3 regions of the Paraburkholderia sp. RL18-101-BIB-B genome follow, and region 1 is predicted to be linked to each of the others. Evidence: predicted binding sites of a transcription regulator. Region 1 holds the regulator's gene; each other region holds the start of a gene.
What was found. Region 1 encodes HrcA, which represses chaperone genes, less so after heat shock. Its sites were predicted from a motif close to TTAGCACTCNNNNNNNNNGAGTGCTAA; they were not measured.
Positions count from the first base shown of each region.

Region 2: groES (co-chaperone GroES) is a predicted target of HrcA. The motif match lies at 1,749-1,775, and genes of this name have one in related genera.
Region 3: rpoH (RNA polymerase sigma factor RpoH) is a predicted target of HrcA. The motif match lies at 2,264-2,290, and genes of this name have one in related genera.

Region 1 covers NZ_JARESV010000011.1:180,093-184,286, forward strand. Annotated here, with positions in the region: gene P0D73_RS18635 (RNA-binding S4 domain-containing protein) at 1-211, opposite strand, end outside; gene hemH (ferrochelatase) at 220-1,290, opposite strand; gene hrcA (heat-inducible transcriptional repressor HrcA) at 1,465-2,484, opposite strand; gene P0D73_RS18650 (NAD kinase) at 2,815-3,717, shown strand; gene recN (DNA repair protein RecN) at 3,789-4,194, shown strand, end outside.
Region 2 covers NZ_JARESV010000011.1:11,700-15,893, forward strand. Annotated here, with positions in the region: gene groL (chaperonin GroEL) at 1-1,331, opposite strand, end outside; gene groES (co-chaperone GroES) at 1,386-1,676, opposite strand; gene P0D73_RS17885 (helix-turn-helix transcriptional regulator) at 2,164-3,018, opposite strand; gene P0D73_RS17890 (cupin domain-containing protein) at 3,327-3,638, shown strand; gene P0D73_RS17895 (NADH:flavin oxidoreductase/NADH oxidase family protein) at 3,796-4,194, opposite strand, start outside.
Region 3 covers NZ_JARESV010000008.1:143,218-147,411, reverse strand. Annotated here, with positions in the region: gene P0D73_RS15055 (cytochrome ubiquinol oxidase subunit I) at 1-678, opposite strand, end outside; gene cydP (cytochrome oxidase putative small subunit CydP) at 668-928, opposite strand; gene rpoH (RNA polymerase sigma factor RpoH) at 1,267-2,202, opposite strand; gene P0D73_RS15040 (acyloxyacyl hydrolase) at 2,566-3,129, shown strand; gene P0D73_RS15035 (nuclear transport factor 2 family protein) at 3,173-3,556, shown strand; partial or broken gene P0D73_RS15030 (2-isopropylmalate synthase) at 3,743-4,194, opposite strand, start outside.

The DNA.
Region 1 (4,194 bases):
CCACCTGCCACACGATCCGTTCGATCTCGATCTCCACCAGGTCGCCGACCCGCACGTCTTTGGCCGGCTTGACGCTGGCGCCGCCAATCCGCACATGGCCTTTTTCGACGGCGTCGGCCGCGAGCGAACGCGTCTTGAAGAAGCGCGCCGCCCAAAGCCATTTGTCGATGCGCAGCTTCGCGCCCGCTTCAGTTGAAATCGTGTAATTCATGAGCCTGTTCAAGGTCCTGTCGTATGCGGCACCGGCAACGCCTGCACCGGCCAGCCCTGCAGGTTCTGCGCGACGATTTCGCCCAGCGCGGCAATCCATGCCTGCGAGGCGTTCAAGCAGGGAATCCGATGGAAATCCTTGCCGCCCGCGTGGAGGAATTCGTCGCGCACTTCCATGCCGATTTCCTCGATGGTTTCAAGGCAATCGGCTGTAAACCCCGGACAGAACACGTCGGCGCGCCGCACGCCCGCCGCACCCAGTTCCTTCAGCGTGGGCGCCGTGTAGGGCTGCAGCCATTCGGCCTTGCCAAAACGCGACTGGAACGTGATGCGGCATTCCACCTGCGTCAGTTCGAGCGCTTGCATCAGAAGTGCGCCGGTTTGCTGGCATTGCTCGTGGTATGGGTCGCCGAGATCCAGCGTGCGCTTGGGCACGCCGTGGAAACTCAGCACCAGCTTATCGCCCGCGGCAAAGTCCGGCCGGCCGTGCTGATGCCAATAGTGATGCACCTGCGCGGCAAGCGCTGCGATGTAGGCGGGATGGTCGGCGTACTGCCGCACCGTGCGGATCTCCGGCTGATTGCGCATACGCTTGAGCGCCGAAAAGGCGTCGTCGAAAGCGGTGGCGGTGGTCGACGACGAATACTGCGGATACATGGGCATCAGCAGCACGCGCTCGGCGCCCGCCAGCTTGAGCTGGTTCAGCATGGCCGGAATGCCCGGCGTGCCGTAGCGCATCGCGTAATCGACCAGCACAGTGTAGTCGTTCAATTGCAACAGATGGCGCAAGCCCTCCACCTGCTTCTCTGTGTGAACGCGCAGTGGCGAGCCTTCGGGCATCCACACCGCGGCGTACTTCTTGGCGGACGCGCGGCCCCGGACCGGCAAAATCAGCAGCCGCAGAATGATCTGCCAGAGCAGCGCCGGAATTTCGACCACGCGCGGATCGGACAGAAACTGCGCGAGATAGCGGCGGACCGCACGCGGCGTCGGCGCGTCGGGCGTGCCGAGATTGATCAGCAGCACGGCGACACGGTGTGACGTGGCGTTCTGTGAGGGCCGCTCGAGGTCGAAGCGCATAGGCAGCAGAAGTAACCGGTTTTGGCGGAGAGTCGGTTCAGGTGGGATTCATTATAGCGGCGCGGTTCATGCACCGGTCCGCCGGACACCCCTGGCCATTCGGCCAATTGGCAAGCCGCGCGCGGTCACGCATTATTTGCAGCAGGTGCCGCCGCGGCCAGGAGTCGAAGCTATTTATTGCTGGCTGAGAGTCAGGGAAAGCAGGCGCGCGGTGATGTCCACAATCGGAATCACGCGGTTGTAGGCCATGCGGGTCGGCCCGATCACGCCGAGCGTGCCGACGATCTTGCCGTTCACCTCGTACGGCGCGGTGACCACGCTCATTTCCTCGATCGGCACGAGATTCGACTCGCCGCCGATGAAAATCTGCACGCCCGCCGCGTGACTCGACACGTCGAGCAATTGAAGGAGACTAGTCTTTTGGTCGAACACATCGAACAACTTGCGCAAGCGCGCCATGTCCGACGAAAGGTCGGCGACTTCGAGCAGGTTGCGCTCGCCGGAAATCAGCACGGTCTCGCCCGTGTCGGATTCGTCCGTGCTGGCGGTGACGGCGGCATGCATCAGCGTAGTCATGTCGCCGCGCAACTCGTCGATTTCTTCGCGCAGGCGGCGGCGCACGTCGTCGAACGAAAGGCCCGCGAAGTGCGCGTTGATGTAGTTGGACGCCTCGACCAGTTGCGACGGCGAGAAATCGCGCTGGGTCGCCATGATGCGGTTCTGCACGTCCCCTTCCGGCGTGACGATGATCAGCAGAATGCGCTTGTCGGACAAACGCATGAACTCGATCTGCTTGAACACATGGCTGCGCCGCGGCGTGAGCACCACGCCGGCGAACTGCGACAAATTGGAGAGCACGCTGGCCGCCGCCGCAACGATTTTCTGCGGTTCGCCCGCCTGCAGCGTAGTCTTGACGGTACGTGTCACGGCCTCTTCGTCTGCGGCGGACTCCACCGTCAGCATGGTGTCCACGAACAGGCGGTAGCCGCGAGGCGTAGGAATGCGGCCCGCCGAAGTATGCGGACTGATCACGAGCCCCAGGTCCTCGAGGTCGGACATCACGTTGCGGATCGTTGCGGGACTCAGTTCGAGGCCCGAATAGCGCGACAACGTGCGCGAGCCGACCGGCTGACCTTCGGCGATGTAACGCTCGATCAGCGTTTTGAGGAGGGTTTGTGCGCGAGGATCTAGCATGACGGAAAATTTTAGCTCAATGGCACGACAACCGCGAGCGCTAGGGGCGCCCATCCCTGACGAACGCGCCGCCTGTTGCCAGCGCAGCGCATTGCCTTCGGTCCGGCCTGCTAGCCGGCGTTCCGCCCGACGCTTTGCGGACCACCTTGCGGGCCACCTTCTGGGCGGCCCCGCTGCCGGCACCCCGCCGCACTTTAACCGGCGCACATGTCATCAAGGCTTCACCATTCTAACGACAATCGCGAGATGCGCTGACGGCCCGCGCATGCCGGCCCGCTACCGGGTCTGTCTGCGGTTCTTTTCAGGCCCTACCTATGGTGTAATGCCGGCATGCAAGTGACCAGCCAGTTCAAGACCGTCGCGCTCGTCGGGCGCAACAATACGCCGGGCATCGCCGAGCCCTTGACCACGCTCGCCTCGTGCATCGCGAAGCGCGGCTTCGAGGTCGTGTTCGAAGCCGACACCGCCGCCGAGATCGGCGTCACCGACTATCCGGCGCTGCGTCCCGCCGAGATCGGCGCGCGCGCCGACGTTGCGGTGGTGCTGGGCGGCGACGGCACCATGCTCGGCATCGGCCGCCAGCTTGCGCCGTACCGCACGCCGCTGATCGGCATCAACCACGGGCGGCTCGGCTTCATTACCGACATTCCGATCTCCGACATGCGCGAGATCGTGCCGCAAATGCTGTCGGGCAATTTCGAGCGCGAAGAACGTGTGCTGCTCGAAGCGCGCATCATGCGCGGCGGCAATCCGATCTATCACGCGCTGGCCTTCAACGACGTGGTGGTCAACCGCAGCGGCTTCTCGGGCATGGCGGAACTGCATGTCTCGGTGGACGGCCGCTTCATGTACAACCAGCGCTCGGACGGCCTGATCGTGGCCACGCCCACCGGCTCGACCGCTTACGCGCTGTCGTCGCAAGGGCCGATTCTGCATCCGCAATTGCAAGGCATCGTGCTGGTGCCGATCGCGCCGCACGCGCTCTCGAACCGGCCGATCGTGCTGCCGGACGACTCCAAGGTGAGCATCCAGATCGTCTCGGGGCGCGAAGTGAACGTCAATTTCGACATGCAGTCGTTCACCTCGCTCGAACTGAGCGACACGATCGAAGTGCGCCGCTCGCGTCATACGGTGCCGATGCTGCATCCCGTCGGCTACAGCTACTTCGCCACGCTGCGCAAGAAGCTGCACTGGAACGAATACCCGTCGCACGAAGAAGATCCCAAGCCCTGAGCGGCAAGGACACCGGAACGCGAACGCCGCCGCTGCCGAAACCCGACTATCACGCTCACCAGACGACCTCCATGCTTCGCCACCTCTCGATACGCGACTTCGTCATCGTCGCCGCGCTCGATCTCGAATTCGACAGCGGCTTTACTGTTTTCTCCGGCGAAACCGGCGCCGGCAAATCGATCCTGATCGACGCGCTGGCGCTCGCGCTCGGCGCCCGCGCCGATGCGAACGTCGTGCGCGCCGGCGAAAGCCGCGCCGACATCACCGCGGAGTTCGAGACGCACGCGCAGGTCGAGCAATGGCTCGACGAGCAGGCGCTCGGCACGACCGGCGACGACGGCCATCACGACGGCACGGTGATGCTGCGGCGCGTGGTGGATGCGAACGGCCGCTCGCGGGCCTTCATCAACGGCACCGCGGCGACGCTCGCGCAGTTGCGCGAGGTCGGCGAAATGCTGGTGGATATTCATGGCCAGC
Region 2 (4,194 bases), 170 kb from region 1:
AGCACGATCTTGATACCTGCGTCCTGATCGGCGTTCAAGCCCTTCAGGCCGGCGATTGCCGTACGTGCGCGGATCAGCGCGACGCCGCCGCCAGCAACGATGCCTTCTTCCACAGCTGCGCGCGTTGCGTGCAGTGCGTCTTCGACACGTGCCTTCTTTTCCTTCATTTCGACTTCGGTCGCAGCGCCGACCTTGATCACTGCAACGCCGCCTGCCAGCTTGGCAACGCGTTCTTGCAGCTTTTCACGGTCATAGTCCGACGTTGCTTCTTCGATTTGCGTGCGAACTTGCTTCACACGTGCTTCGATGTTCGCACCTTCGCCAGCGCCGTCGATGATCGTCGTGTTTTCCTTGCCCACTTCGATGCGCTTCGCTTGACCCAGTTCAGCCAGCGTTGCCTTTTCGAGCGTCAGGCCGGTTTCTTCAGCGATGACTTGACCGCCGGTCAGGATCGCGATGTCTTCCAGCATGGCCTTACGGCGATCGCCGAAGCCCGGAGCCTTGACAGCAACGGTCTTCAGAATGCCGCGGATGTTGTTCACCACCAGCGTTGCCAGTGCTTCGCCTTCGACGTCTTCTGCGATGATCAGCAGCGGACGGCCAGCCTTGGCGACTTGCTCCAGTACCGGCAGCAGATCACGGATGTTCGACACCTTCTTGTCATGCAGCAGCACGAACGGGTTGTCCAACACGGCAACTTGCTTGTCCGGGTTGTTGATGAAGTACGGCGACAGGTAGCCGCGGTCGAATTGCATACCTTCGACCACGTCCAGCTCGTCTTGCAGCGACTTGCCGTCTTCAACGGTGATGACGCCTTCCTTGCCGACCTTGTCCATGGCTTCAGCGATACGATCGCCGATCGATGAGTCGCTGTTTGCCGAAATCGCGCCGACTTGGGCGATTTCCTTGTTGGTCGTGCACGGCTTGCTGATCTTGCGCAGCTCTTCGATCGCTGCGAACACAGCCTTGTCGATACCGCGCTTCAGGTCCATCGGGTTCATGCCCGACGCGACGTACTTCATGCCTTCGCGGACGATCGACTGAGCCAGAACCGTTGCGGTCGTGGTGCCGTCACCTGCGTTGTCGCTGGTCTTGGAAGCAACTTCCTTGACCATTTGCGCGCCCATGTTCTGGAGCTTGTCTTTCAGTTCGATCTCTTTCGCGACCGACACACCGTCCTTCGTGACCGTCGGGCCGCCGAAGCTGCGTTCCAGGACAACGTTGCGACCCTTCGGGCCCAGCGTGACCTTCACAGCGTTCGCGAGGATGTTCACGCCTTCAACCATCTTGGCACGGGCGGAATCACCGAATACGACGTCTTTAGCTGCCATCTTCTAACTCCTTGAATTCTTTAAGATATGACCGGGAAAAGTAGCGACCAGCGCTTACTTTTGCACCACGGCCATGATGTCTTCTTCGCGCATCACGAGCAGTTCGTTGCCGTCGACCTTAACGGTCTGGCCTGCGTACTTCCCGAACAGGACGCGGTCACCAACCTTCACGTCGAGCGCGATTTGAGCGCCCTTGTCGTCACGCTTGCCCGGGCCGACTGCCAGAATTTCGCCTTGATCCGGCTTTTCTGCTGCGGCTTCGGGGATCACGATGCCCGACGCGGTCTTGGTTTCTTGATCCAGACGTTTGACGATCACGCGATCATGCAAAGGACGAAGGTTCATACATACTCCTCTCTTGATTGAGACTGAAGAACGCTGAGAAAACCCGGCTGGCTGAGCCAACCGGCGATGTTGTTAGCACTCTCGTGCAGCGAGTGCTAATTATATGGACGGGTGGTGACAAATTCAAGAAGGGATGCTGCTGTTGGGTGAGATTCACTCAACTTTGGACCTTGTCCACTTAAGTCTGAGCGCCCGAGCGGCGCCCGGCCGCCATCAGGAAAGGAAATATCATTTTGAAACAATGGGTTATTGTGAAACCAGCTGTTCCACAATGCCCCGAGTGCAGTGCGACCCCTGGCTTTTTCTGACGGCATCAGTCCGCGCGTCCGGGTGACTCACACCAAATCCAGGGGAAAACCCCGCCCCAAGTGCAATCGTCAGTGACGTTCCGGCAGATCGAAAACATGTTTCGGCCCCTGCCAGCACCTAACTCTCTCTCCCAGCCGGCTGAGGACGGAATCGACAGTCAGCTCGACACGCGCGGTGGTCATCGCGCTGCGCCAGAGACAAATTGTACGTTGTGTCTGTATTGGCTCGGTGTCACCCCTTGCTGACGAGCAAAGAAGCGCGTGAAGTTCCCAGGCGAGTCAAAGCCCAGATTGAGCGCAACATCCTGAAGTGCCATTTCCTGCTGCGAAACACTTTGAATCGACAGATCCATCCGCAGCATGCTGCCGAATGTCGCCGGCGTCATGCCTGTCTGCTTGCGGAATAGATGGAAGAAATGTGGACGCGATAGCCCAACCATTTGTGCAAGATCATCGAAGTCGGGTGCGATGCCCCGCACCTCTTTCATCGCTTCGATCGCGCGACGAATTCTGATGTCGTAAGCGATTCCGCCAACGGATCCGGCCGCTGACAGCTCATTCCTCTGGGGCAATACACCGACGAGTTCGCCGGTCATGTCGGCGATCAGCCCTTGGAGCGCTTGAAGCGACTGGCCCTCACGGTCGGTCAGGATGTCGAGCAGATCAGTATGAAGGCGGCCAAGCTTCCCTTGCAACGCTACGGACGGCCTCGAAAAAAACCGGGGATGAATGCTGTAAGCGAAGCGCCGGTCGACCTCCCTCAACCAGTCCGGCTCTAGGTAAAGGGCCAGCAGCACAGTCGGCTGCGATTGTGGGCGATGCTCATAGAAGTGCGGCTCCCACGCATTCACGAGCAACACGTTCCTGTCCGACAAAACGTGCTCACGATTGCGGATTCCGAACTGGATGTCCGGACCGCCCTCCTTGAAGATAACGTGAGAAACCCGGTGTGCGTGCAAGACCATGCTTTTGTCCAGCATGAGCAACGCCACTCTTCCAAACGGTCCGTGAATGATTCGCAAAGGTTCCGACATGGTGATTGGCTCCTGCCGCCCCGATGAATTCAAAGCGCTCTTATTCGCTCGGCCGCTTCGCGCAAAAAAAAATCATCCGGAATGATAAATCGGCCCCGTCCGGGACAAGTTTGCATACGGCAGGGACAAGGACAAGTGGGAAATTCGCCTACTCTGGCGGATAGGTTCGCCGCTACCGAAGTATGGTCCAGCGGCCAATCAACACGCTTCGAAGTCCGAACGTGAATGGCGTCTGCTGCGATGCAGAACGCCTCCCGTGACATTCGCAAATCAAGGAGACGATCCTGGCTGGTGTCGGCAGTGAAAAGGTGTTTGAGAATGACAAGGTCATCGTATGGAATTTCGTCCTCGCTCCGGGCGAGGAAACACCGGTACATACCCATACGCATTCCTACATGTGGTACGCGATCGAAGGTGCCCCCTTGCATATCTTCGACGAAAACGGCGGGGACCTCGGCATCTTCGACGTGCCAACGGGCGCGATTTATTCCCTCAAATGCGAGGACGGATATCTGGAAGTCCTGTCCGAGATCGGCAAGGGCGCCAAGGTCCCTGCGACGCACAAGGCGCGCAACGAGGGAAGCAAGCCATACCGCGAGGTGCTCGTCGAATACAAATAGCAGCGCGTCTGATTGAGACACCCTGGTACCCGATCAGGGTGACACTAACGCAGACGGTACGAGCGTGGGCCATGGCACACGCTCGACGGGACTGGCAACTTGAAGTCGCCAGGACGACCGGAGGCCGCCGCTGGATTCGCTGCGGTCCGGACATAGCTTAAGCCCGCTGCTGCAAGAGTGCGTTCATGTTGCGGGTCTCGAGCTCGGTGAACTGGGCCACGGCATCAGCGCCATCTAGCGACAGATCCGCGTCGAGCCCATCCGCCAGACGTTCGAGTTGCATGTTGTTCCATGGAAGAAGATGGAACGGATGGAGCATGGCTTCGGGACTGGACGCACGATCGACTTCGCCCGAGAGAATGCGCTTCGGAACTTCAGGATCGGCGATGATTGGGCGCCCGAGTCCGATGACGTCCAGTTCGCCGCGCTCCAGCGATTCGACCATGGCGGCCGTCGTGCGGAACCCGCCTACCACCATCACGGGCATCGTCGCCGCGGCACGAACCGAGGCCGCGAAATCCACGAAAAATGCTTCGCGCTTGACGGTACTTTCGCG
Region 3 (4,194 bases), on a different contig from region 1:
GGCGGCAATCGCGAACGAGCGCAATGCGAATTCAGTGTCGCGGCGCTTCAGCAGATACCACGACGACACGCCAAGCACGAACATCGACGCCGTCACATAACCGGCCGACACGGTATGCACGAACTTGACTTGCGCGACCGGATTGAACAGCACGGAGAAGATGCTGTCGAGCTCCATGCGCATGGTCTGATAGTTGAAGGTAGCGCCGACCGGATTGTTCATCCAGCCATTGGCCACCAGAATCCACAGCGCCGACAGGTTCGAGCCGAGCGCCACGAGGAACGTGACGAACACATGCTGGGTCTTCGAGAGCCGGTTCCAGCCGAAGAAGAACAGGCCGACGAAGGTCGATTCGAGGAAGAACGCCATCAACCCTTCAACCGCGAGCGGCACGCCGAAAATATCGCCGACATAGTGCGAGTAATACGACCAGTTTGTGCCGAACTGAAATTCCAGCGTGAGGCCGGTGGTGACACCCATCGCAAAGTTGATGCCGAACAGCTTGCCCCAGAACTGGGTCATGTCCTTGTAGATCTGCTTGCCGGTCATCACATAGACCGACTCCATGATGACGAGCAACCAGGACAGGCCGAGCGTGAGCGGGACGAACAGAAAGTGGTAAAGCGCGGTGATGGCGAACTGGAGGCGCGACAGTTCTACGACTTCGCTAACGGGCATGTTGATCACCTTGGGACGGATGCGAGGCAGGCACGGACAACAGCGCCTGCGCGACTTGCTCAGGCGGCAGCGACATGTGCTCCGCCTGTGGATGATTGAAGAACGTGTACTTGAGCGCCATCAGCAGTACGAATTTGATAGCGAGGACGATGGCGATATCCCGCGCCAGCGTCGGACCGCGCACCCAGCCGTGGAACCGTTTGCGCAGGCTCGGGCGGCGGGTGGTGCTGCGATTGAGGGCTGTGGTCATGATCGGTAGAAGGCAACTTCACACCGGTGAATCCGGCTGGCGCCAGGCCGCTTGGGCGGTTTGGCGAGTGCATCCCGATTCTAGGAGTAGAACCTCGCGCGCAACAGTTCGGCGCTGCGGCATTGGGTCGCGAGACTTGCCCCGTTCAAGCAGTATTGCTATCTGGTTTGTGATACGTCAAGAAACGCGTGTTGCTCGGTGATGTTCTTGCGTCAGTGTGCGCGTGCGCGAAAACACCGCGGCGTGGGCGAAAAAAAGCCCCGCCGTCTTGCGAGGGCTGGGCTTGGCGGCTGAATACCGCGCGCCGGACGAACCGGCATGCAGACAATCTTCAAGCTTTACGCGTATTCGGTCAGTGCACCGCGCATCTTCTTCATTGCGCTTGCCTCGATCTGGCGAATACGTTCGGCGGACACACCGAATTCGTCGGCCAGTTCGTGCAGCGTCGAACCGCCCGAACCGTCGTCTTCCACTTTCAGCCAGCGTGCCTCGATGATGCGGCGGCTGCGGGCGTCCAGTGCGTCCAGCGCGCTCGCGATACCGTCGCTTTGCAGCTTGTCGCGCTGACGCGAAGCCAGCACGGCGGTCGGCTCGCTATGGGAGTCGGCCAGATAGGCGATCGGCGCGTACGACTCTTCGCCGTCCTCGACCTGCCCTTCCAGCGCGATATCGCCGCCCGAGAGGCGCGTTTCCATTTCGGACACTTCTTCGCGCTTCACATTCAGCTCTTTGGCGAGACCTTCGATCTCGTCCGGCGTGAACGCGCCCAGCCCTTGCTTGTGGCTGCGCAGGTTGAAGAACAGCTTGCGCTGCGCCTTGGTCGTGGCGACTTTCACCATCCGCCAGTTGCGCAGAATGTATTCGTGGATCTCAGCCTTGATCCAGTGCATGGCGTACGACACGAGGCGCACGTTCTGCTCCGGGTCGAAGCGCTTCACGGCCTTCATCAGGCCGATATTGCCTTCCTGGATCAGGTCGGCGTGCGGCAGTCCATAGCCCAGATAGTTGCGCGCGATCGATACGACCAGCCGCAGGTGCGACAGGACGAGACGGCGCGCGGACTCTAGGTTGTCCTGCTCGCGAAATTCGGTGGCGAACTGGCGTTCTTCCGCCGGCGTCAGCATCGGAATCCGATTTACGGCCTGGATGTAGGCGTCGATATTGCCCAGTTGACCGGGCAGCAGCGAGGAATGCGAGAGCGCCAGTGCACCTGCCGAAGCGGCCTTAGCCGACGACGGGCTCAAAGTACTCGGAAGGGTCATTGCATGGCTCACGTAGGAAACTCCTTTGGAATCAGACAAAAGCTTATTCAGGTAACGACTCCAGCGTTGGATGTTAGCACTCTGAATTGCCGAGTGCTAATACTTAGAGGCTGTAGGGGCATCCAAGTTCCGTAAATTCCTATTGAAATTCACGATTCAATAGCCATGGTACGCCTCCCTCGGCTTCTTTGCTCGGAGCGTAGAACTTACCTAACAGATCGCCTTCATTGTTATAAGTGACCGACTTTTGCTAGTTTTGAGGTGACTAATTGCGGAAAGATGGGTTTCTTCATACGATCCACTCAATTGAGATTGTCTTTACAATACGCAAAACGGTTAAGGATTGTTCAACGTTCGGCGGAGCTCGGGTGTTAGATGAACAACAAGAAGAATGCTTTGCGTGGTCTGGCTCTAAATATCACGGCTGGTGCCGTGCTGGTGGGAACTTCAGGATGGGCTTCGGCGGACCAGTTTGGCGTGCAGGTGGCCGGCGGCCTTGGCGATCGCCACGTCAAGAAACTCGACCTCGGTTTCGTCTGGGACCCGGATCTGACCTGGTGGCAGATCGGTGATTGGCATTTCTCGCTGATCGGCGAAGCGCACGTGGCCTGGTGGCACACCAACGAAGGCAATGTGCACGACAACATCGGCGAAATCGGCGTGACGCCGATCATCCGCTTCATCAAGGGATCGGGCTCGATCCGCCCGTACGCCGAACTGGGCGCGGGCATCCGGCTGCTGTCGAGTCCCCGGATTTCTTCGACCTTCACATTGGGCACTGCGTTCCAGTTCGCCGACATGGCCGGCGTGGGCATGCAGTTCGGCAGCCACCAGCAGTACCAGGCAGGCTATCGCTTCCAGCATATTTCCAACGGCGGTATCAAAGAGCCGAATCCTGGTATAAATTTCCACCAGCTATATCTGCAATATAACTTCTGACGACCGTGGCCACGTTCGGCTCACCGGTGCGAGGGGCTGAGCGATGGCGGCAAAGATAATCGAAGCGGTTCGCGAGCTCGAGCGAGAGCGTTTTCGCGCGATGGTCGACGGCGACGGGCAATCGCTCGACACGCTGCTCGCGGACAACGTGAGCTACGTTCACACGAACGGCAAGCGGGAAACGAAACGGCAGTTCATCGACGGGATTACCGCGGGCCGCCGCCGCTATCGGCAGATCGAGATTCAGTCGCAAGAGGTGCTGCCGGTCGGGCGCGAGACCTGCGTCGTGACCGGCCGGGCGCTGATCGAAATGGAAGCCAATAACGGAGCGCTGCTGTTTCCGATCGCCTACACGGCGATCCATACGCAGGAAGACGGGCGATGGCGCCTGATTGCCTGGCAGGCAACGCGTTGCGCAATCGAGTGAGCCTTTTGAGCTTACTGTTTCCGGGCTGGCCGCGCCTTGTGAGCGGGTTGCTCCGGCTGACGCGGGCACGCGGGTAGCGCGCTTGTGCGTCGGTTTTTGCGTCACTCGCCCTGATTCTCAGGCAGCGACGCTTTCCTCATCCACACCGCTCCACTCGCGACGATCGGCCGCACCGGCTTCGGCCACTTCCGGCTCATGCGCCGCGACGCCTTGTCGCTCCCCGCTTTTCGCTCGAATCACCGCATCGCCCGCATACGGATGCCGCGGATGCACCGGCAACTGATTGCAGCGCTCCACGACGCGCCGGACCGCCTCGATATCCGAGAAATCGAGCCCGGTATCGACGCCTTGCGCAGCCAGATTCATCGCCAGCGTCACGAGATCGACGTTGCCGGTCCGCTCGCCATTGCCGAACAGACAGCCCTCGACGCGGTCCGCGCCCGCCAGCAGCGCCAGTTCCGCGGCGGCCACCGCGGTGCCGCGATCGTTATGCGGATGCACCGACAGCACGATGCTGTCGCGATAGCCGAGATTGCGGTGCATCCATTCGATCTGGTCGGCGAATACGTTCGGTGTCGCCGCTTCCACGCTCGCGGGCAGGTTGATGATCATTTTGTGATCGCGCGTGGGCCGCCACG